DNA from 2 places in the Roseixanthobacter finlandensis genome. Region 2 is predicted to be linked to the other one. Evidence: predicted binding sites of a transcription regulator. Region 2 holds the regulator's gene; the other holds the start of a gene.
The links. Region 2 encodes LexA, which represses DNA repair genes until DNA is damaged. Its sites were predicted from a motif close to TGTTCNNNNTGTGTTCNG; they were not measured.
Positions count from the first base shown of each region.

Region 1 (10,099 bases), 1.7 Mb from region 2:
CCGCGCGGTGCTGATCCAGCCGAGCGTCTATGGCACCGACAATCGCGCCCAGCTCGATGCCATGGCCCGCGCGCCGGAGCGGTTTCGGGCCGTGGTGGTGGTGCCGCCCGAAACCGGGGAGGCAGAGCTTGCGGCCCTGCATGCCCAAGGCGTGCGCGGCATCCGCGTCAATGCCCGCAATCCCGGCGGCCTGAAGCTGGAGGATGTCCCCCGGCTCGCCGCCCGCATCGCGCCCTTCGGCTGGCACATCCAGCTTCAGACCTCCTTGGAGCGATTGGCCGAGCTGGACGATCTGTTATCCGCCGTTCCGGTGCCCCTGGTGGTGGACCATTTCGGCCTGCCGGACCCCCGGCTCGGCACGTCGAGCGCACCCTTCGTCAATCTGCTGCGCCTGCTGGAGAGCGGCCGGCTGTGGCTGAAGCTCTCGGCGCCCTATCGCGCCAGCCGGATCGGCGCGCCGTTCGACGACCTGCTGCCCCTGGTGGAAGCGCTGGTGGCCACCCGGCCCGACCGCCTGCTCTGGGCCAGCGACTGGCCCCATTCCGAACTCTGGGACGCCATGCCCGACACCGCCGATTTGGTGGATCTCGCCGGCCGCTGGCTGCCGACCGAGGCCCTGCGCCGGCAAATCCTGGCGGAAAACCCCACCCGCCTCTATTGGGCCTGAACACCGGCCCGGCGGCGCCGGGCGGACTAGGGCCGATCGACATTCATGCTTGGCGCGATTGCAGCAGAGCACCGTCATGCACGGGCTTGTCCCGTGCATCCACGCGGCATCGCTGGTACCGGCTCTTCAAGGTCCGCGCAGTCGGCCCGGCATGGATGGCCGGGACACGCCCGGCCATGACGGCTGGTGAAAGAAAGACAATCGCGCGTACCTGCCGTCCGGCGCCTCGACGATCCACCAGGCCGCTGAATGTCGATCCGACCTAGGACACCGCGCGGCGTTCCATCCCAGCCGTCCCGGCGCGGGATCGCACGGCCGGATTCATCTGCGGCGAACCTTCGCCCGAAAGGGCGGTTTCTTCCGCGAAAGAGCCCCCGCCAAGCCCCACGAAACCACTGTTCGTCCGCGCTAAGTCTATGTTTCACGTGAAACATTTCCCGCAAGCTCCGGTCTTTTGCGCGCCGTTCCGGGATCGCCCGGTCGCCGCCTGATGGGCGATCGGGCCGGACCTCCGGCGTTTTCCCGCCCGGCGTGCGCGGAGCGAATTTCAACGGGCGGCGTGGCTGGGTTAAGGTGGAGCCATGACTCTTCCAGCCGATCGCCCCCGCTCCTTCACCCTTGCCGGCACCATCTTGCCCGCGGCACGCCTCGCGCCCGGCCTGCATGTGGTGGCGACCCCCATCGGCAATCTCGGCGACATCACGGTGCGCGCGCTGGAAACATTGGCCGGCGCGGACATCATCGCCTGCGAGGACACGCGCATGACGCGCCGCCTCACGGACCGCTACGGCATCGACGTGCCGCTGATTTCCTATCACGACCACAATGGCGCCTCCATGCGCCCGAAACTGTTGGCACGGCTTGCCGGCGGGCAGGCGCTGGCGCTGGTTTCCGATGCCGGAACGCCGCTGATCTCCGATCCCGGCTACAAGCTGGTGGTGGAGGTCGCCGAGGCCGGCCATCGCATTTTCCCTTTGCCCGGCGCCTCCGCTTTGCTCGCCGCATTGGTGGCGGCGGGCCTGCCCACCGACCGCTTCCTGTTCGACGGATTTTTGCCCCCCAAGCCCGGCCAGCGGCGCAACCGCATCACCGAGCTGTCGCGCATTCCCTCGACCCTGGTGCTGTACGAGACCGGCCCGCGCCTCGCCGAGAGCCTCGCCGACCTCGCCGAGATTCTCGGTGCGCGCCGTGCCGCCGTATGCCGCGAGCTGACCAAGACATTCGAGGAAGTGCGGCGCGGGCCGCTGCCGGAGCTGGCCGCCCAATATGCCGGCGAGCGCGATCCCAAGGGCGAGATCGTCCTCGTGGTCGGCCCGCCTGTGGAGCAGGCGGCGCAGGATGACGACGTGGATGCGGCGCTTGCCCGCGCGCTCGCGGAACATTCGCTGAAGGATGCGGTGGCCGCCGTCGCCGCCCTCACCGGCCGGCACAAGCGCGAAGTCTATGCCCGAGCGCTCGCGCTCTCCCAGGCCGGCGAGAGCGGTGAAGAGGCGCCCGACGAGGCATGACCGCGCCGGTCAAGATCAAGAAGCCAAAGGCGCCGCCGGCGGATACCCCGGCCCGTCGGAAGAAGCAGGCGGCCCATGCGCGCGGCCTTGCCGCCGAAGACCGCGCCGCCGCGCTGCTGGAGGCGCAGGGCTTTGCGATCCTCGCCCGCCGGGTGCGCACCGGCGCCGGCGAACTCGACATCGTGGCGCGCAATGCGACGCTCCTGGTGTTCTGCGAAGTGAAGCTGCGGGCGGATCTCGTCCAGGCCGCGCACTCCGTCCTTCCGCGCCAGAGGCGCCGCATCGCCGCCGCCGCCGAGGCTTATCTGGCCGTCAATCCCGCGCTCGGCGGGCTCGACATGCGGTTCGACGCGATCCTGCTGGGCCTCGATGGCGCGGCCGAGCATCTGCCGGGGGCGTTCGACGCTGACGCGTAAGGGCGGCGCGTAAGGGCGGCGCGCCTTATTGCAGGAAGGCGCGCAGGGTTGCGATCACCTGGGCGCGGCTCTGGGCCCAGAACAGATGGCCCCCCTCGAAATAAGCGCTCCAGGCGAACGGGATGCGCTGCGCCACCGTCCGCGCATTGGCGGGCGGCAACACTTTGTCCGCGCGCCCGCCCATCACCAGGGTCGGCGTGGCGATGGCGGGTAATGCGTCATAATTGGCACCCGAGGCGGAAAACTGCCGCAGCGCCTCCATTTGCCGGCTGCCGGTCTCATCCGAACAGGCCGGCGCGGCGGGAACGATGCCCGCCTTGCGGCCGGCGACCGCGCGCAGAACCAAGGCGCGGCCAGCTTCCTGGCCGGCGGGGTCTTCCGGGAAAAACAGCGCCAGCACCTGCGGCAGCGCGAGCGTATGGTGGGCGATCGCCTCCAGCACGCCCGGCGCGGGCGGCACCTCATGGCTGCCGCCGGGGCTCGGCGCCAGCAGCATCAGCGACCGCAGCATCTGCGGATGGCGGATCGCCACCTGGCTCGCGATCATGGCGCCCATGGAATAGCCGAGCAGGTCCACCTTCCCATAGCCGAGCGCCTGCACCAGGCCGGCGGCATCGTCCGCCATCTGCGCGATGCTGGTGTGATTCTGCGCCGTATCCGAGGAGAAGCCGCAGCCGCGATTGTCGATCACGATCAGCGTGCGGTCATGGGCCAGCGCTTCGAGCAGCGCCGGGTCCCAGTCGGCCATGGTGGCGCCGAGCCCCATGATCATCACCAACGGCGCGCCGTCGCCACGGGCATAATAGCCCATCTCGATCTCGCCCACCTTCACCCGCTCGATGCGCGGCTGGAAGGCCGGCTCGGCCTGGAACGGGGCCGCGGGCGCAGGCGCGCCCTGGGCGAACGCCGATCCACCCGAAAGCAGCATGCAGATCGCGGCCAGCGCCACGCCCGTTCGCCGCATCGTCTCGTCCCCCTCGCCCGCCGCGCTGGGCGCACGGGTGCGGAAAATCCGCGTCCGGGTCAAGAGCCGCACGGCGCCGGTCTGGCGGCAAGGCGGGTGCGCCTATAGATAAGGCTCGACACGCCTTAGCCGGGCGCCCCGCCGGAGATTTCCATGGCCCTTCAGGTCGCGGTCCAGATGGACCATATCGCCCGCATCAATATTGCCGGCGATTCCACGTTCGCGCTTCTGCTCGAAGCCCAGAAGCGCGGCCACGCGCTGGTGCACTACACCCCCGACCAGCTCGCCATGCGCGACGGCAAGGTGTTCGCCACCGTCGAGCCGCTGACCGTCGCCGACGAGGCGGGCAAGCATTTCACCCTGGGCGAGAAGCGGCGGGTGTCGCTGACCGATTACGACGTGGTGCTGCTGCGCCAGGACCCGCCGTTCGACATGGCCTATGTGACCTCCACCCATTTCCTGGAGCGCATCCACCCCAAGACGCTGGTGGTGAACGATCCCGCCCAGGTGCGCAACGCGCCGGAAAAAATCTTCGTCACCGATTTTCCCGAGCTGATGCCGCCCACCCTGATCACCCGCGACCTCGACGAGATCAAGGCGTTCCGGGCCGAGTTCGGCGATGTGGTGATGAAGCCGCTCTACGGCCATGGCGGGGGCGCGGTGTTCCGCCTGACCGCCGATGACCTGAATTTCGGCTCGCTCTATGATTTCTTCGCCGTCACCTTCCGCGAGCCCTGGGTGATCCAGCGCTTCCTGCCGGCCGTGAAACACGGCGACAAGCGCATCATCCTGGTGGATGGGGAAGCCGCTGGCGCGGTCAACCGCGTGCCGAGCGAAGGGGATCTGCGCTCCAACATGGTACGCGGCGGCGCGGCAAAGCCCACCGACCTCACCGACCGCGAGCAGGAAATCTGCAAGCGCATCGGCCCGGAGCTGCGCGCGCGCGGCCTGCTGTTCGTGGGCATCGACGTGATCGACGGCAATCTGACCGAGATCAACGTGACCTCGCCCACCGGGCTGCGCGCCATCAAGCGGCTCGGCGGCCCCGATATCGCCGCGCAGATCTGGGACAAGATCGAGGAAAAGCGGGGCGCCTGATCGCGCCCTGCCGTCCGCTCAGCCGAGGTACCCGCCATGCCCCAGCCCTTGACCGTCTCCATTCCCCACAAGCTCGGCAAGGGGGAGGCGACGCGCCGCCTCCAGGGCGGGCTCACCAGCGTGCGGTCGAAATTCGGCGACAAATTGCAGGTGATGGAAGAGACCTGGACCGATTCCCACCTGCAATTCCGCGTCGGCGTGCTGGGCCATACCGCCCACGGCACGCTGGACGTGGCGGACACCGCCGTGCATCTCTCCGTGGAATTGCCCTGGCTGCTGCATTTGATGGCGGAAAAGGCCAAGGCGCTGATCCAGAAGCAGGGCCATCTGCTGCTGGGTCAGAAGAAATAGACGTCAGACCGGCACGAACACAAGCGTCGCGGTATCGAGGGTGAAGGAGCCGTCCGCCTCGATCTCGAAATGGGCGCGCACGTCGCGCGTGGCCAGTTCTTCCAGCGAACGGATCGCCGCCACGTGCAGATCGGGCGTGTTGATGCGGGCGATCCAGGAGGAGAATTCCAGCCGCAGCCGCCCTTCGGTCACCGACTGGCACGCCAGCCCCACCGCCTGCGCGCGCTCCACCCATTCGCCGACCGCGAAATCGCGGGCATGGGAGGGGTCGCGCAGAAGCTCGATGGTCTGCAAGAACGTGTCCAGCACATCGCTCGGCGGCGCGACCACGTCCATGAAAATGGCCCGCCCATTCGGCTTCAGCACGCGGCGCGCCTGCGTCAGCCCCGCCGAGAGATCGCGCCAATGATGGGCGCTGAAGCGCGAGACTACAAAATCGAAGGAGGCATCGGGGAACGGCAATTCCTCCGCCACGCCCCAGGCGGTCTCGATATTGGCGAGGCCGCGCCGCTGCGCCTCCCCGGCGACCGCCTCCAGCATGCGGTCCGACAGGTCATAGGCGACGACCCGCGCCACATGGGGCGCCACGGTGAAGCTCACATGACCGCCGCCGCAGCCGAGATCCAGCACCCGTGCCGCGCCGCGGCCCACCATCATCTGCGCGAGGGCATCAAGATCGGCGCCCTGCGCATGGACCGCGCTCGCCACATAAGCTGCGGCTTGCGGGCTGAACTGGGCGGAGACGAGGCGCTCGTGGTCGCCTTCTTTGAGATTGGTCATGATGCAAGGCTTCGGTTGCGCGCGCGAGCGCGGAAGGGCAGCGCGGAAGAGGAGCGCGGCGGGCGCTCTCACCGCACCATAGCAATGATGCACACCAGGGCAAACGCAACCAGCAGCGCGCGGACGCAGACCGGGGCCGCATCCCGCACGGAGGCGCGCGTGAACGGAAGGATGCGGCCATTGCCCAGGCTGCCCCACTCGGCCCAGCCGAGGCTTGGTTCGGCCTCCCGCGCGCCCTCGCGGCGGGACTTGGGGGACAAGGACTGAATGTGGGTCATGGTTCGACCTCCAGGGCCGGCGGGATGTGATCGGGGTGCGGGGCCGCCTTCAGCCCAGCAGGGCGTGAAGCACGAACGCCAGCACCAGCAGCGGCACGAGGAAGGCCGCCTTCAGCGCCATGCGGGCGAGCGGGCCGGGCCGGCGCACGCCTCGGCTCTGCTGCGGCGGCAGCGGGCGGGCGTGCGGGGCGGGAAAGGCGGCGGGGGAGACATAATGCGATTGGGTCATGGGTCGGTCCTCACGGCCGCTGTTATCCCGCCGCCCGCCGTAAGCGTGCCATCGCGAACCTGTGGGCTTTTCATAAAGGGCGCATAAACGCGGTGTTCCCAATATGTTCTTGTGCCGCCGGGCGCCCTCCACTACCTTGGGTCGCAGGGGCAAGCCGGGGGGCTGAAGCGTGATCCAGCGTGTGGCGACCGTGGCGTTCGAGGGCGTGGACGCACGGCCGGTGGATGTGCAGGTGCATGTGGCGCCGGGCCTGCCGGCCTTCACCATCGTCGGCCTGCCCGACAAGGCCGTGACCGAAGCCAAGGAGCGCGTGCGCGCCGCCCTGATCGCCTCGGGGCTTGCCTTGCCCGCGCGGCGCATCACCATCAATCTCGCCCCCGCCGATTTGCCGAAGGAAGGCTCCCATTATGATCTGCCCATCGCGCTCGGGCTGATGGCGGCGATCGGCGCCATTCCGGGCGATGCGCTCGCCGGCTTCACGGTGGTGGGCGAACTCGGGCTCGACGGGTCCATCGCCGCGGTGGCGGGCGTGCTGCCGGCGGCGATCGGCGCCAATGCCCGCGGACACGGGCTCATCTGCCCCGGCGCCTGCGGCGCGGAAGCCGCCTGGGCCAGCCCGGACATGGAGATTCTCGCCCCCATCTCGCTGATCCAATTGGCAAACCATGTCACGGGCCGGCAGATCCTCGCCCGGCCGGACCCGCGCCTGCGCCCGCCCGGAAGCTCGAACCTCGACCTCAGGGACGTGAAGGGCCAGGAAACCGCCAAGCGCGCGCTCGAGGTCGCGGCCGCCGGCGGTCACAATCTGCTCTATGTCGGCCCGCCCGGCGCCGGCAAATCCATGCTGGCCCAGCGCCTGCCCTCCATCCTACCGCCGCTCTCGCCGGCGGAGATGCTGGACGTCTCCATGGTCGCGTCGGTGGCGGGCGCGATCCAGGACGGCGCCCTGGTGGATCGCCGGCCATTCCGCGCCCCGCATCATTCCGCCAGCATGGCGGCGATGGTGGGCGGCGGGGCGAAGGCGAAGCCGGGCGAGGTCTCGCTCGCCCATCACGGCGTGCTGTTCCTGGACGAATTGCCGGAATTCTCGCCCCAGGTGCTGGATTCCCTGCGCCAGCCGCTGGAAACCGGCGATGTGCTGATCGCCCGCGCCAATCACCGCGTGACCTATCCGGCGCGGTTCCAATTGATCGCCGCCATGAACCCCTGCCGCTGCGGCCATGCGGGCGAGCCCGGCTTCACCTGCAAGCGCGGGCCGCGCTGCAAGGAGGATTACCAGGGGCGCCTTTCCGGTCCGTTCCTCGACCGCATCGACCTGTATCTGGATGTGCCGGCCGTCACCGCCGCCGATCTGGTGCTGCCCGCCCCGGCCGAGGGCTCGCGGGAGGTGGCGGCGCGGGTCGCCGCCGCGCGCACCCTCCAGGTGGAGCGCTACGCCGCGCTGGACCGGCCCGACATCCGCACCAATGCCCAGGCGACCGGCCCGCTTCTGGAGGTGGTCGCCGCGCCCGATGCCGGTGGGCTCGCTTTGCTGCGCGATGCCACCAGCGCCATGAATCTGTCGGCGCGCGGCTATCACCGGGTGCTCAAGGTCGCCCGCACCCTCGCCGACCTCGACGGGGCGGAAAGCCTTGGCCGCCGGCATCTGGCGGAGGCGCTGGCCTATCGTGCCCTGGCCGACCGCTCGCGCGCGGCGGCCTGAGCCGCCGCCGCTTATGTTTCACCTTTTTGCGCCCGCAGACTCTTGCTTCGCAGGCCCTTGCCCGCGCAAGCCCTTGCCCGCGCAAGCCCTTGCCCGCGCGGGCGAACCCTCGATCCTGCCCGCCGCGCGGCGATGCCAGAGGGAGAAACTACATGGCGTTGATGGCGAGGCCTTCGTAATAGGTGATCTGGCACAAATCGCCCAGTTCCACCTTCTGGAGATCGGCCAGCACCTGCGGATTGGCCGCCTTCACCGTGCGCACCGCGCCGTCCAGCCCCTCGAAGCTGATGGTGCCGTTGGTCTTGTCGATATTCACCAGGATGGAGGTGATGGTGACTTCCCGGAAGCCATAGTCCTCCGGCCAGCCCGGCAGGCCGTCCTTCAGCACAAGTTCGGAGACCGCGACGCCGGGCGTGCCCTGATGGGCCTTCCCGAGCGCGGTGACGAGGCCGGGCAGCACGCGGATCAGCAGCTTGCGGCTGTTGGCGAGCAGCATGACATCGCCCAGCAGCGGCGGGGCGATCACCGCCCAGCGCTTGCCGTTCGGGGTTTCGAGCACCACGCGGCGGGTGGCCGGATCGGCGGAAACGAAGCGCGCCTGATAGCTCAGCACATTCATCGCGCCGACGCCGGGCACGTTGATGACGGTGACGGCGGCGGGGGTGGGCATCGCCTGGGCCTGGGCCAGGCTCGAAAACGCCATGCTGAGCGCCAGCGCGCAGCCGGCCGCGCGCGAAAGAAACCGAACCTTAGACATGATACCCCCGAATCCCCATTGCCCTACGTCATCTCGCGCTAGCATGCGGCCCTAAAGCCTGCAATGCGCCACCGCCGTCATGTGACAGGACCGGGGTGTCACAATCTGCCATTGTCACATAGCCGTAGGAAAACTATGGTGAATGTGATGGTCACGCGGGATGAACGCGCACGATGCGCGCGCCCGGTTTCGAGCTCGTCTGGGACGGCGCGCGGCATCCCATAGAACCGCCGTTGTCCAGCGGCGGCCCGAGGAGGGGGTCGTTGCATGAAACGCCAAGATCCGTCCGGTTCCGGTCTCGACCCGCAGCCCTTCAGCTGGCCGGCTCTGGTGGGCCGCGGCATTGACGTGGCCAAGGAAGGCTTCGCCAAATTCCCCGGCGCCAAGTTCGGCGCGCCGCTGTTTGCGCCGCCCGTGCCGCGCGCGGATGGCAAGCCGGCGCTGAACGGCCCGCAGAAGCTGGTCTCCGATTTCCGCGCCTATTCCGGCATCCGCCACCGCGAGGCCGTGCCGTTCGGCGAGCCGGTGGTGCTCGGCCGTCTCGGGCCGCTGGAAGTGCGGCTCGCTCGCACCGCGCGCGACGTGCGCCGCGCCCAGCGCCTGCGCTATAAGGTCTTCTACGAGGAAATGTCCGCCGTGCCCGACGCCGCCGCCCGGCTCGCCCGGCGCGACGTGGATGCGTTCGACGCCATCTGCGACCACATGCTGGTGCTGGATTACGAAGCCGGAAAGATGGTGCTCGGCCGCCGCAAGCCCAAGGTCGTCGGCACCTATCGCCTGCTCAAGCAGGATGTGGCGGACCGCCATGGCGGCTTCTACACCCAGAGCGAGTTCGACGTGAACCGCATCGTCGCCGCGCATCCGGGCCTCAAATTCCTGGAGTTGGGTCGCTCCTGCGTGCTCAAGCCGTATCGCAACAAGCGCACGGTGGAGCTGCTGTGGCACGGCGTGTGGGCCTATATCCTGCGCAACAATATCGATGTGATGATCGGCTGCGCGAGCCTGGAGGGCACCGACCCCGAGGCGCTCGCGCTCCAGCTCTCGTTCCTGCACCACAACGCGCTCGCGCCCGAGGACTGGCGCGCCCGCGCGCTCGACAAGCGCTATGTGCCCATGGATCGCATGCCCAAGGCTGAGATCAACATGAAGGCGGCGCTGCATGCCCTGCCGCCCCTGGTGAAGGGCTATCTGCGGCTCGGCGGCTTCGTGGGCGACGGTGCGGTGGTGGACCATCAGTTCGGCACCACCGACGTGCTCGTGGTGCTGCCGCGCTCCATCATCAGCGCCCGCTATGTGGAGCATTTCGGCCCCACCGCGAACCGCCACGCCATCTGAGCTCGTCGCGTCGG
Region 1 covers NZ_CM195536.1:4,231,679-4,241,777, forward strand. The annotation lists gene V5G24_RS19845 (amidohydrolase family protein) at 1-667, shown strand, start outside; gene rsmI (16S rRNA (cytidine(1402)-2'-O)-methyltransferase) at 1,249-2,175, shown strand; gene V5G24_RS19855 (YraN family protein) at 2,172-2,591, shown strand; gene V5G24_RS19860 (alpha/beta fold hydrolase) at 2,617-3,555, opposite strand; gene gshB (glutathione synthase) at 3,709-4,653, shown strand; gene V5G24_RS19870 (polyhydroxyalkanoic acid system family protein) at 4,690-5,004, shown strand; gene V5G24_RS19875 (class I SAM-dependent methyltransferase) at 5,008-5,784, opposite strand; gene V5G24_RS19880 (hypothetical protein) at 5,853-6,062, opposite strand; gene V5G24_RS19885 (hypothetical protein) at 6,112-6,291, opposite strand; gene V5G24_RS19890 (YifB family Mg chelatase-like AAA ATPase) at 6,461-7,993, shown strand; gene V5G24_RS19895 (hypothetical protein) at 8,142-8,750, opposite strand; gene olsB (l-ornithine N(alpha)-acyltransferase) at 9,018-10,085, shown strand.
Region 1: the regulator LexA is predicted to act here: its motif matches at 6,385-6,402, upstream of V5G24_RS19890 (YifB family Mg chelatase-like AAA ATPase).

Region 2 (10,099 bases):
GGCTGAGCTACGGGCTCACTGGGCATGGGTGTTAGGCCGCGCGGGCCGCAGGGTCAAGGTGGCTAAGGGAAACTGCCTGTGCGCAGCCCCCGTGTGCGCCCGATTACCGGCCTGGGCGGTATTGACCGCATCCCGCGCCCGCGCGCACCATCCGCCCGAGAAGGAGGCCCTTCATGCCCGTCATCAACCGTCTCGCCGATGCGGCGGACGAACTCACCGCCTGGCGCCAGCAGCTCCACCAAACCCCGGAGCTGCAATATGATCTGCCCGTCACCTCGGGCTTTGTCGCCGAGCAATTGCGCGCGTTCGGCTGCGACGAGGTGGTCACGGGCATCGGGCGCACCGGCGTCGTGGGCGTGATCCGCGGCACGGGCGGGGCGGGGCGCACCATTGCGCTGCGGGCCGACATGGACGCCTTGCCGATCCTCGAGCGCACCGGCGCGCTCTATGCCTCGAAGACCCCCGGCAAGATGCACGCCTGCGGCCATGACGGGCACACCTCCATGCTGCTGGGTGCCGCGCGGCACCTCGCCGAGACGCGCAATTTCGCCGGCACGGCGATCATGGTGTTCCAGCCGGCGGAGGAAGGCGGCGCGGGCGGCCGCGCCATGGTGCAGGACGGGCTGATGGAGCGCTTCGGCATCGACGAAGTCTACGGCATGCACAATCTGCCGGGCCTGCCGGTGGGCTGTTTCGGCATCCGCGAGGGCGCCATCATGGCGTCCGCCGATCATCTCGAAATCACCATCGAAGGCAAGGGCTCCCACGCCGCCAAGCCCCATGAGGGCGTGGATGTCGTGCTGACCGGCGCCGCCATCGTCACCGCCTTGCAGCAGGTGGTCGCGCGCAATGTGGACCCGCTGGACTCGGGCGTGGTGTCCATCGCCATGTTCCACGCCGGCGAGGCGGACAATGTGCTGCCGCCGAGCGCGAAACTCACCGGCACGCTGCGCAGCCTCTCTCCCGCCGTGCGCCTGCAATTGCGCGAACGGGTGAAGCAGATCGCGGAAGGGGTGGCCGGTGCGTTCGGCGCGCAAGCCGAAGTGCGGTTCGTCGAGGGCTATCCCGTCACCGTGAACCATCCGGCTCAGACCGCCTTCGCCCAGCGCGTTGCGGAGGACGTCGCCGGCGCGCCGCAGGTGGACGGGACCGCGCCACCCCTGATGGCAGCCGAGGATTTCGCCTATATGCTGGAAGCCCGCCCCGGCGCTTATATCTTCGTGGGCAACGGCCCGAGCGCCGGCCTGCACCATCCCGCCTATGATTTCGCCGATGCGGCGATCCCGTTCGGGGCGTCCTATTGGGTGCGCCTGGTGGAAACCGCGCTGCAACCGGCCTGAGCCGCGGCGGCGCCCTGCGTCGAGCGGTTCCGCGATGATTCGCGGACCGCGATCACACCTTGCTTTCCGCGATTACTTGGCCTTACGCAGGCGGAATTCAAGCACCCCGGCTTCCACCTTATGCCCCTCGAACACATCGCCCGTCTGCTGGGCGATGTGGGGAATGTCGATGACCGACATGGGGTCGGTGCAGGTCACGATCAGCAGCGTTCCCGGCGCGAGGGTCGCCAGCGCCTTGCGGGTGCGCAAAGCGGGCAGGGGGCATTTCAGCCCCTTGAGGTCGAGATGCACGTCGCACGGGCCGGCCTGCGGCCCATCCGACGGCGCCTTGCGCGGAAACGGGCCGATCACGCGGCCTGCTCCTTGAGCCGAGCAAGGCTTTCCTCGCGCCCGAGCACCGACAACACATCGAAGATCGGCGGCGAGGTGGTGCGCCCGGTGAGGGCGGCGCGCAGCGGCTGGGCGACCGCGCCGAGCTTGATGCCCGCTGTCTCCGCATAGGCCCGCACCGCCGCTTCGGTGGCCGGCACGGTCCATTCGGCGGCGGCAAGCGCGGGCAGGAGCGCGCCGAGATGGGCGCGCGCTTCGCCGGTGAGCAGCGCGCTCGCCTTCTCCTCCAGCGGCAGGGGCCGTTCGGCGAAGATGAAGCCGGCATTGTCGAGCAATTCCACCAGCGTCTTCGCCCGCTCCTTCAGCCCGGGCATGGCGGCGCGCAGCTGCGCCTTGTGCTCGGTCGTCATCTTGGCGAGCCGCGCGGCGCCATCCGGCAGATAGGGGATGAGCGCCATGACCGCTTCGAACAATTCATCATCGGTGCTCGCGCGGATGTAATGCCCGTTGATGTTTTCCAGCTTCTGGAAATCGAACCGCGCGGCCGAGCGGCCCACATGGTCGAGATCGAACAAGGCGATCATCTCCTCGGTGGAGAACATCTCCTGGTCGCCATGGCTCCAGCCGAGGCGCACCAGATAATTGCGCAGCGCCGCCGGCAGATATCCCATCGCGCGATAGGCATCGACGCCGAGCGCGCCATGCCGCTTGGAGAGCTTGGCGCCGTCCGGCCCGTGGATCAGGGGGATATGGGCCATCTCCGGCACCGGCCAGCCGAGCGCGCGATAGATCTGGGTCTGGCGCGCGGCATTGGTGAGATGGTCGTCGCCGCGGATGATGTGGGTGACACCCATGTCATGGTCGTCCACCACCACGGCCAGCATATAGGTGGGCGTGCCGTCGGAGCGCAGCAGGACGAGGTCGTCCAGATCCTTGTTCGGGAACGTGACGGTGCCCTGCACCAGATCGTGGATCACGGTCTCGCCCTCCTGCGGGGCGCGCAGGCGGATCACTGGCTTGCGGTCTTGCGGCGCCTCGGCGGGATCGCGATCGCGCCAGCGGCCATCATAGCGCGGCGGGCGGCCCTCCTTGCGCGCGGTCTCGCGCATCTCCTCCAGCTCTTCCGCGCTGGCATAGCAGGGATAGGCATTGCCCAGCGCCAGCATCTGCGCCACCGCTTCCTGATGCCGCGCGACGCGGGCGAACTGATAGACCGTGTCACCGTCCCATTCGATGCCGAGCCAGGTCAGGCCGTCGAGGATCGCGTCGATGGCTTCCTTCGTCGAGCGCTGGCGGTCCGTGTCCTCGATGCGCAGCAGCATCTTGCCGCCCTTCGCCCTGGCATAGAGCCAGTTGAACAAGGCGGTGCGGGCGCCGCCGATGTGCAGGAAGCCGGTGGGAGAAGGAGCAAAGCGCGTAACGATCTCTGACATGAAGGTCCGCCGAAAAGGGGGCTGGAGCGGGGCGGGCGCGCCGCCGGGATGCTGTGTGCACCGCCGGCATATGGCGCGCGGGCGGCGCCCGTGTAGCATAGGCGCGCGCGTTGGGGAACGCGGGGGCATGGCGGGAACATCAAACACCGGCGAGGACGAACCACCGCGCGCAGAGATGCGCGGCGCGCGGGCGGCTGTCTGGGGCGCGGGGCAGGCCGCGCCGCGCCCGTTCGGTGCCCTGGAGGCACTGCGGGCCCGCCTGTTCACCGGCATCGCCGCCGATATCCGCGCCGAGGCGGAGGCGGGGCGGCTGGTGCTCTGGCTGCCGGTGCTGTTCGCCGCCGGCATCCTGCTCTATTTCGGTGCCGACCAGGAACCCTCGCTCGTCGCATGTCTCCTGCTGACGGCGGTGATGCTGACCGCAACCCTGGCGGCGCGGGCGCGCGCCTCTTCCTTCGCGGTGCTCGCGGGCGCGACGGCGCTCGCCTGCGGCTTCACGCTCGCCTGCCTGCAGACCGCCCGCATCACCCGGCCGATCCTGATTCCGCCGGCGGGCAGCGTGCGGCTGACCGGATTCGTCGAGCATCTGGAAAAACGCGCCACCGCCGACCGCATCCTGCTGCGGGTGGAGACCGCGCAGGCTAAGGGGCTGGATTTCAAGCCCGAGCGGGTGCGCCTCTCCCTCCCGCGCGGATCGGCGCCCAGTGTCGGCGCTGGGATCAGCGTTTCCGCGCGCCTGCTGCCGCCCCTCGGGCCGGCCATGGCGGGGGCGCATGATTTCGGCCGGGCGCCCTGGTTCGCCGGCATCGATGCGGTGGGCTTCGCCCTCGGTCCGCCGAAAGCAACGCCGCTCGCGCAAGCGCCGCCGACAGCGGTGCGCATCGCAGCCCTGGTTCATGGCGTGCGGGTCGCGCTCGCCGCCCGCATCCGCCTGGTGCTGAGCGGTGCCGCCGCCGACATCGCCGTGGCGCTGGTGACTGGCGATCGCTCCTCCATCGCGCCGGCGGTGGAAGAAAGCATGCGCCTGTCCGGCCTCACCCATGTGCTGTCGATTTCCGGCCTCCATATGGCGCTGGTGGCGGGCACGCTGTTCGCGCTGGTGCGCGGGCTGCTGGCGCTGTTCCCGCCCTTGGCGCTCGGGGCGCCGGTCAAATCGCTCGCGGCGCTCTGTGCGCTGACCGGAAGCGCGCTTTATCTCGTGCTGTCGGGCAATGATGTCGCCGCGCAGCGCTCGTTCCTCATGCTCGGCCTGGTGCTGCTGGGGGTGATCGTGGGGCGCGCCGCGCTGACCTTGCGCAGCGTCGCGGTGGCGGCGGTGCTGGTGTTGGCGGCGGCGCCGGTTTCGGTGCTCGATCCCGGCATGCAGATGTCCTTTGCCGCGACGCTCGCGCTGGTGGCGGCGTTCGAGCGGCTGCGCCCGCTGCGCCTGGGATGGACGGCCGAAGGGCCGGTGGCGCGCATCGCGCTGAAGATCGCCCTGTTCGTGGGCGGCCTTGCGCTGACCTCCCTGGTCGCGGGCCTCGCGACGGCGCCTTATGGCGCCCTGCATTTCCAGCGCATCGGCGCCTATGGCCTGCTCTCGAATCTCGCCGCCATGCCGGCGGTGAGCTTCCTGGTGATGCCGTTCGGCCTGCTCGGCGTGCTGCTGCTGCCGTTCGGACTGGATTCGCTGGCCTGGCCGATCATGGGGCTCGGCATCGACATCATGGTGGGCGTGTCGGACAAGGTGGCCGCGCTGCCGGGCGCCGGGTTGCGGACCGATTGGTTCAACCCGCCTTCGGTGCTCGCCGCGAGCCTCGCCCTGCTGTGCCTGTGCCTGCTGCGGGGACGGCTCGCGGCGATCGCGCTTGTTCCGGCGCTCGTGGCCCTCGGCCTCGGCGGCGCGCCGCCGCGACCGGACATTCTGATCGCGCCGAACGGGCGCACGGTGGCGGTGCGCGCGGGCGATGGGCGGCTTTCCATCCTCGGGGCGACTTCCAATCGGATGGTGGCGGACCAATGGCTGAGCCGGGAGAGCGATAGCCGCACCGCGCAGTCCGAGGGCCTTGCCGACGCGTTTCGCTGCGACCGGCTGGGATGCACGGCCACCACCTCGGGCGGCGTGCTCGCCGTCTCCCGTCGGCCGGAGGGGCTTGAGGCGGACTGCCTGAACGCGGCGCTGATCGTGAGCCCCCACCCGGCGCCGAAAAAATGCCCGGCGAGGGTCGTCACGCCCACAGACATGGCCAATACCGGCACGCTGGCCTTGTTTCGTGCGCCCGAGGGGCAGGCATCGCTTGAGGGATGGCGCATCGTCCCGGCGCGGTCCGCACGTCAGCAGCGCCCGTGGATGCCACTTCTTCCGCCGGTCACCGAGGGGGAAAGAGAAGCGGGGTCCGCTTCACAGATCGAGGACGATGCCGCCCGCTGACGCCGCCAAGTGAGGACCGAAATCAGGTTGAACCCGGAAAACTCAATAGCGGCGCATCAGGCCGACCAAACGCCCCTGCACACGGATACGGTCCGGGCCGAAGATCCGGGTCTCATAGGCCGGATTGGCGGCTTCCAGCGCAATGGATGCGCCCTTCTTGCGCAGGCGCTTCAATGTGGCTTCCTCATCGTCCACAAGGGCGACGATGATGTCCCCGGTCTCGGCGCTGTCGCATTTGCGGATCAGCACCGTGTCGCCATCCAGGATGCCGGCCTCGATCATGCTGTCGCCGCGCACCTCCAGGGCGAAATGCTCGCCGGTGCCCAGCATTTCGGGCGGCACGTTCAAGGTGTGGCTGCGGGTTTGGATAGCCGAGATGGGCGATCCGGCGGCGATCCGGCCCATGACCGGCACGGTCACCGTCGGCGCGGTTTCCTCATCCTCCGACGGCGGGCGCACACGGCCGAGGCTGCCCTCGATCACGCTCGGGGAGAAGCCGCGCCCGCCGGCGGTGGCCGCACGGCTCGCGGCAAGGCCGGGGGCTGCGCTGTCCGGCAGGCGGACCACTTCCAGCGCCCGGGCGCGATTGGGCAGGCGGCGAATGAAGCCGCGCTCTTCCAGGGCGGTAATCAGCCGATGAATGCCGGACTTTGAGCGAAGGTCGAGTGCTTCCTTCATCTCGTCGAAGGAGGGCGGGACGCCGGTTTCCTTCAGGCGTTCATGGATGAAACGCAACAGATCATATTGCTTGCGCGTCAGCATGGTCTCACCCGTCCCCATCCCGCTTCCGTCTCGGCAGCGATGTCCCGCAAGAGATCATTGAAACCGAAACAAATCATGAACAAGCATTAGCTGTTCCTTTTGTGTTCCGCAAGGGTGAACATCGCGTTAACGGTATTTCAGGAGGGCAGCTGAAGCACGGAACAGGCATCGCCGGTCTCTCCGGCGGGTGCGAAAGCGGGCCGGATCAACAGGCAATCGGCCATGGCGAGCGTGGTGAGCATCGAGCTGTCCTGGATCGGCAGCGGCGTCGCGACCAAGGCTCCGTCGTCGGCGAACGAGAGGGTCGCGCGCATATAATCCACCCGGGAATCATTGGCTCTCACCGGGCAGCCGAGGCGCGCCGCGCGCAGGTGCGGGCCCTGAGTGGCGGCTCCCTGGAGCGCGTTCAACAGCGGAACCAGGAACAACACGGCGCCGACATAAGCCGACACCGGATTTCCCGGCAGGCCCAGCACGCGCATGGCGCCGCGCGCGCCGAACATCAGCGGCTTTCCCGGCCGCAAGGCGATCTTGTGGACGGTCAGCGTCACCCCCTCGCTGCGCAGGGCGGGCGCGATCAGATCGTGCTCACCCACCGAGGCGCCGCCGGAGGTGATCAGCACGTCTATTCCCGATTCGGCCGCGGCGCGGATGGCGGCGCGGGTCGAATCAAGGGAATCGCCCACAAGGCCGAGGTCCACCGCATCCGCCCCATGGGCGCGCGCCAGCGCCGCGAGGCCATAGACATTCGACACCACGACGTCGGAGAGCGCGCCGCGGCCTTCTCCGGGGCGAACCAGTTCATCGCCGGTTTGCAGAATGCCCACCTTCGGCCGCGCGATAACGTCGAGCGTGGCATGGTCGGCCGCCGCCGCCAGCATCACGTCACGACCGGTGAGGCGGCGCCCGGCGGGAAGAATCAGGCTGCCGGCGGGAAAATCGAACCCGGCCTTGCGCACGTTGCGCAGCGGCGCGGTGGCGGCGGTGGTGGTGATGAGATCCCCCTCGCGCGCGATATTTTCCTGAATCACCACCGTGTCCGCCCCCGTGGGCAGGAGCGCGCCGGTGAAGATGCGGACCGCTTCCCCCGGCGCGACTGTGCCCGCAAACGGACGCCCGGCGGCGGATTCGCCGATCACGCGCAAGGTGGCGGGAACCTGCGCGATATCGGCGGCGGCCACCGCATATCCGTCCATGGCCGACATGTCGGCGGCCGGCTGGCTTCGCCGCGCCCAAAGATCGGCGGCGAGCACGCGGCCCGTGGCTTCGGCAACCGGCACGGATTGCACGGACAATCGCACAACGCCGGCCACCACAAGCGCGAGGGCCTCATCCACTGGCATCAATGCCATGTCGCCCTGCTCCCGATTTAGTTTTTAGCTCAGGCGCCTTAGGCGTCGTCGGCGCGCCATTCGCCGGAGCGGCCGCCAGCTTTCTCCAGCAGGCGAATCCCCTCGATGCGCATGCCGCGGTCGGCGGCCTTGGCCATGTCATAGATGGTCAGGCAAGCGAGGGAAACCGCCGTCAGCGCCTCCATCTCCACCCCAGTCTGCCCGCTAGTCTTGACGCGGGCGCGCACGACGAGGCCGGGGAGGGTGGCATCGGGCTCGATCTCCACTTCCACCTTGGAAATCATCAGCGGGTGGCACAGGGGAATGAGCTCATGGGTGCGCTTGGAGGCCATGATCCCGGCGATGCGGGCGACGCCGAGCACGTCGCCCTTCTTCGCATTGCCCGACAGGATCAGCTCCAGCGTCGGCGCCGCCATCACGACCCGCCCTTCCGCCAATGCCTCGCGCGTGGTGACCGCCTTCTGCGAGACGTCGACCATGCGCGCGGCGCCCTGGGCATCCAGATGGGTCAGTTCGGTCATGGCGTCAGCGGCTCCTGGTCCAGGTCTGTGTCTTGCAGAACGGCACGATCACGCAGCCGCGTACCTTGAGGGTATTGTCCCCGTCCAGGGTCAATGTGGCGCTATAGGTCTTGCCGTCCTCGGCATTATAGATCTCGCCGCCCGTCCATTCGGCCGGGCCGCCCGAGAAGCCCTGGAGAATCTGCAGGCCCTTGAGCGGGCGGCTGCGCAGCGACGCGTTGGAATTATTGACATCCTTCAGCGCCGGATCGGCCTTGATGCCGTCGGAAGACACCAGCCGGCCGCAGACGGAATTGCCGCATTTGTTGATTTCGACGATGCCATTCTTCGTGGGCGTGGCCCAGCTGCCGGTCACATCGGCGGCGAAGGCGGGCACGGCGGCGATCGACAGCGCAGCCGCCAGAAGCAGCGTCCTCATGAGCATTCTCCCTTGATCGTTTCCTCGCATCCGCCTCGTTTCTGGGCCGATGCGCGGCCATTAGACCTCAGGGTGACGTATACGGCAAGCTTACGCCGCAAGAAGCGTGCGCGTCGCGGATGCGACATCGCTTTGCCGCATCAGGCTCTCGCCGACCAGGATCGTGCCGATGCCGATGCCCGCGAGGCGCGCCACGTCCTGCGGAGTGAAGATGCCGCTCTCGCCGATGCAGATCCGGTCCTTCGGCACGCGCGGGGCGAGGCGCGCGCTGGTGTCCAGTGTGGTCTCGAAGGTGCGCAGATTGCGATTGTTGATGCCGACCAGGGTGCAGGGCAAAGCGAGCGCGCGGTCCAGCTCCTCCCCGTCATGAACCTCGACGATGGCGTCCATGCCATAGGCGGTCGCGGCGTCCAGCAGGTCGCGGGCGAGCGCATCGTCCACGCCGGCCATGATGATGAGGATGCAATCGGCGCCCCAGGCCCGCGCTTCCGCCACCTGATAGGTGTCGTACATGAAATCCTTCCGCAGCACCGGCAGCGAGACCGCCGCGCGGGCCGCAATCAGGAAGTCCGGCGCGCCCTGGAACGAAGGGGTGTCGGTGAGCACGGAGAGGCACGTGGCGCCGCCCGCCTCATAGGCGCGGGCGAGCGCGGGAGGATCGAAATCGGCGCGGATCAGGCCCTTGGAGGGGCTGGCCTTCTTGATTTCGGCGATCAAAGCGGTACGCCCCGCGTCCAGCGCCGCGCGCAGGGCACCGGCGAACGGGCGCACCGGGCTCGCCGCGCGGGCCGCCGCTTCCACCTCGGCGAGCGGACGGGCGGCCTTGGCGGCGGCGATCTCCTCGCGCTTATAGGCTTCGATACGGGTGAGAATATCGCTCATGACTTCACCGGGGGCGCGACTTTTTCAGAAACCATGACCAGCTGTTCCAGCCGCGCGCGCGCCGAGCCGGTGTCGAGGGAGGTCTGGGCCATGGCCACGCCCTCGGTCAGATCGGCCGCACGGCCGGCGATCAGCAATGCTGCCGCCGCATTCATCACGGCCACGTCGCGATAGGCGCCGGCTTCGCCATCCAGCACCGCGCGCAAAGCGATGGCATTGTGCGCGGCATCGCCACCCTTGAGGGCCTCGGGCGCGGCGCAGCGCAGGCCCACATCCTCGGGCGCGATCTCGAACGTGTGGATGCGATCGTCCTCCAGCGAGGCGACATGGGTGACGCCGCACAAGGTGATCTCGTCCAGCCCGTCGGAGCCGTTGACCACCCAGGCGCGTTGCGATCCGAGCGTGCGCAGCACTTCGGCCAGCGGCACGATCCAGGATTTGGCGAACACGCCCACCATCTGGCGCTTCACGCCGGCCGGATTGGAGAGCGGGCCGAGCAGGTTGAAGATGGTGCGCGTGCCCATTTCCACCCGCGTCGGCCCCACATGCTTCATGGCCGGATGATGGGAGGGCGCAAACATGAAGCCGATGCCGGCTTCCGCGATGCAGCGCGAGATACCTTCCGGCGTCAGGTCCAGCCGCACGCCCAGC
Region 2 covers NZ_CM195536.1:2,502,686-2,512,784, forward strand. The annotation lists tRNA gene V5G24_RS11675 (tRNA-Lys) at 1-17, opposite strand, end outside; gene V5G24_RS11680 (M20 aminoacylase family protein) at 174-1,340, shown strand; gene V5G24_RS11685 (sulfurtransferase TusA family protein) at 1,413-1,691, opposite strand; gene gltX (glutamate--tRNA ligase) at 1,688-3,103, opposite strand; gene V5G24_RS11695 (ComEC/Rec2 family competence protein) at 3,231-5,513, shown strand; gene lexA (transcriptional repressor LexA) at 5,556-6,275, opposite strand; gene V5G24_RS11705 (molybdopterin molybdotransferase MoeA) at 6,413-7,627, opposite strand; gene moaC (cyclic pyranopterin monophosphate synthase MoaC) at 7,666-8,148, opposite strand; gene V5G24_RS11715 (DUF2147 domain-containing protein) at 8,153-8,566, opposite strand; gene trpC (indole-3-glycerol phosphate synthase TrpC) at 8,657-9,448, opposite strand; gene trpD (anthranilate phosphoribosyltransferase) at 9,445-10,099, opposite strand, start outside.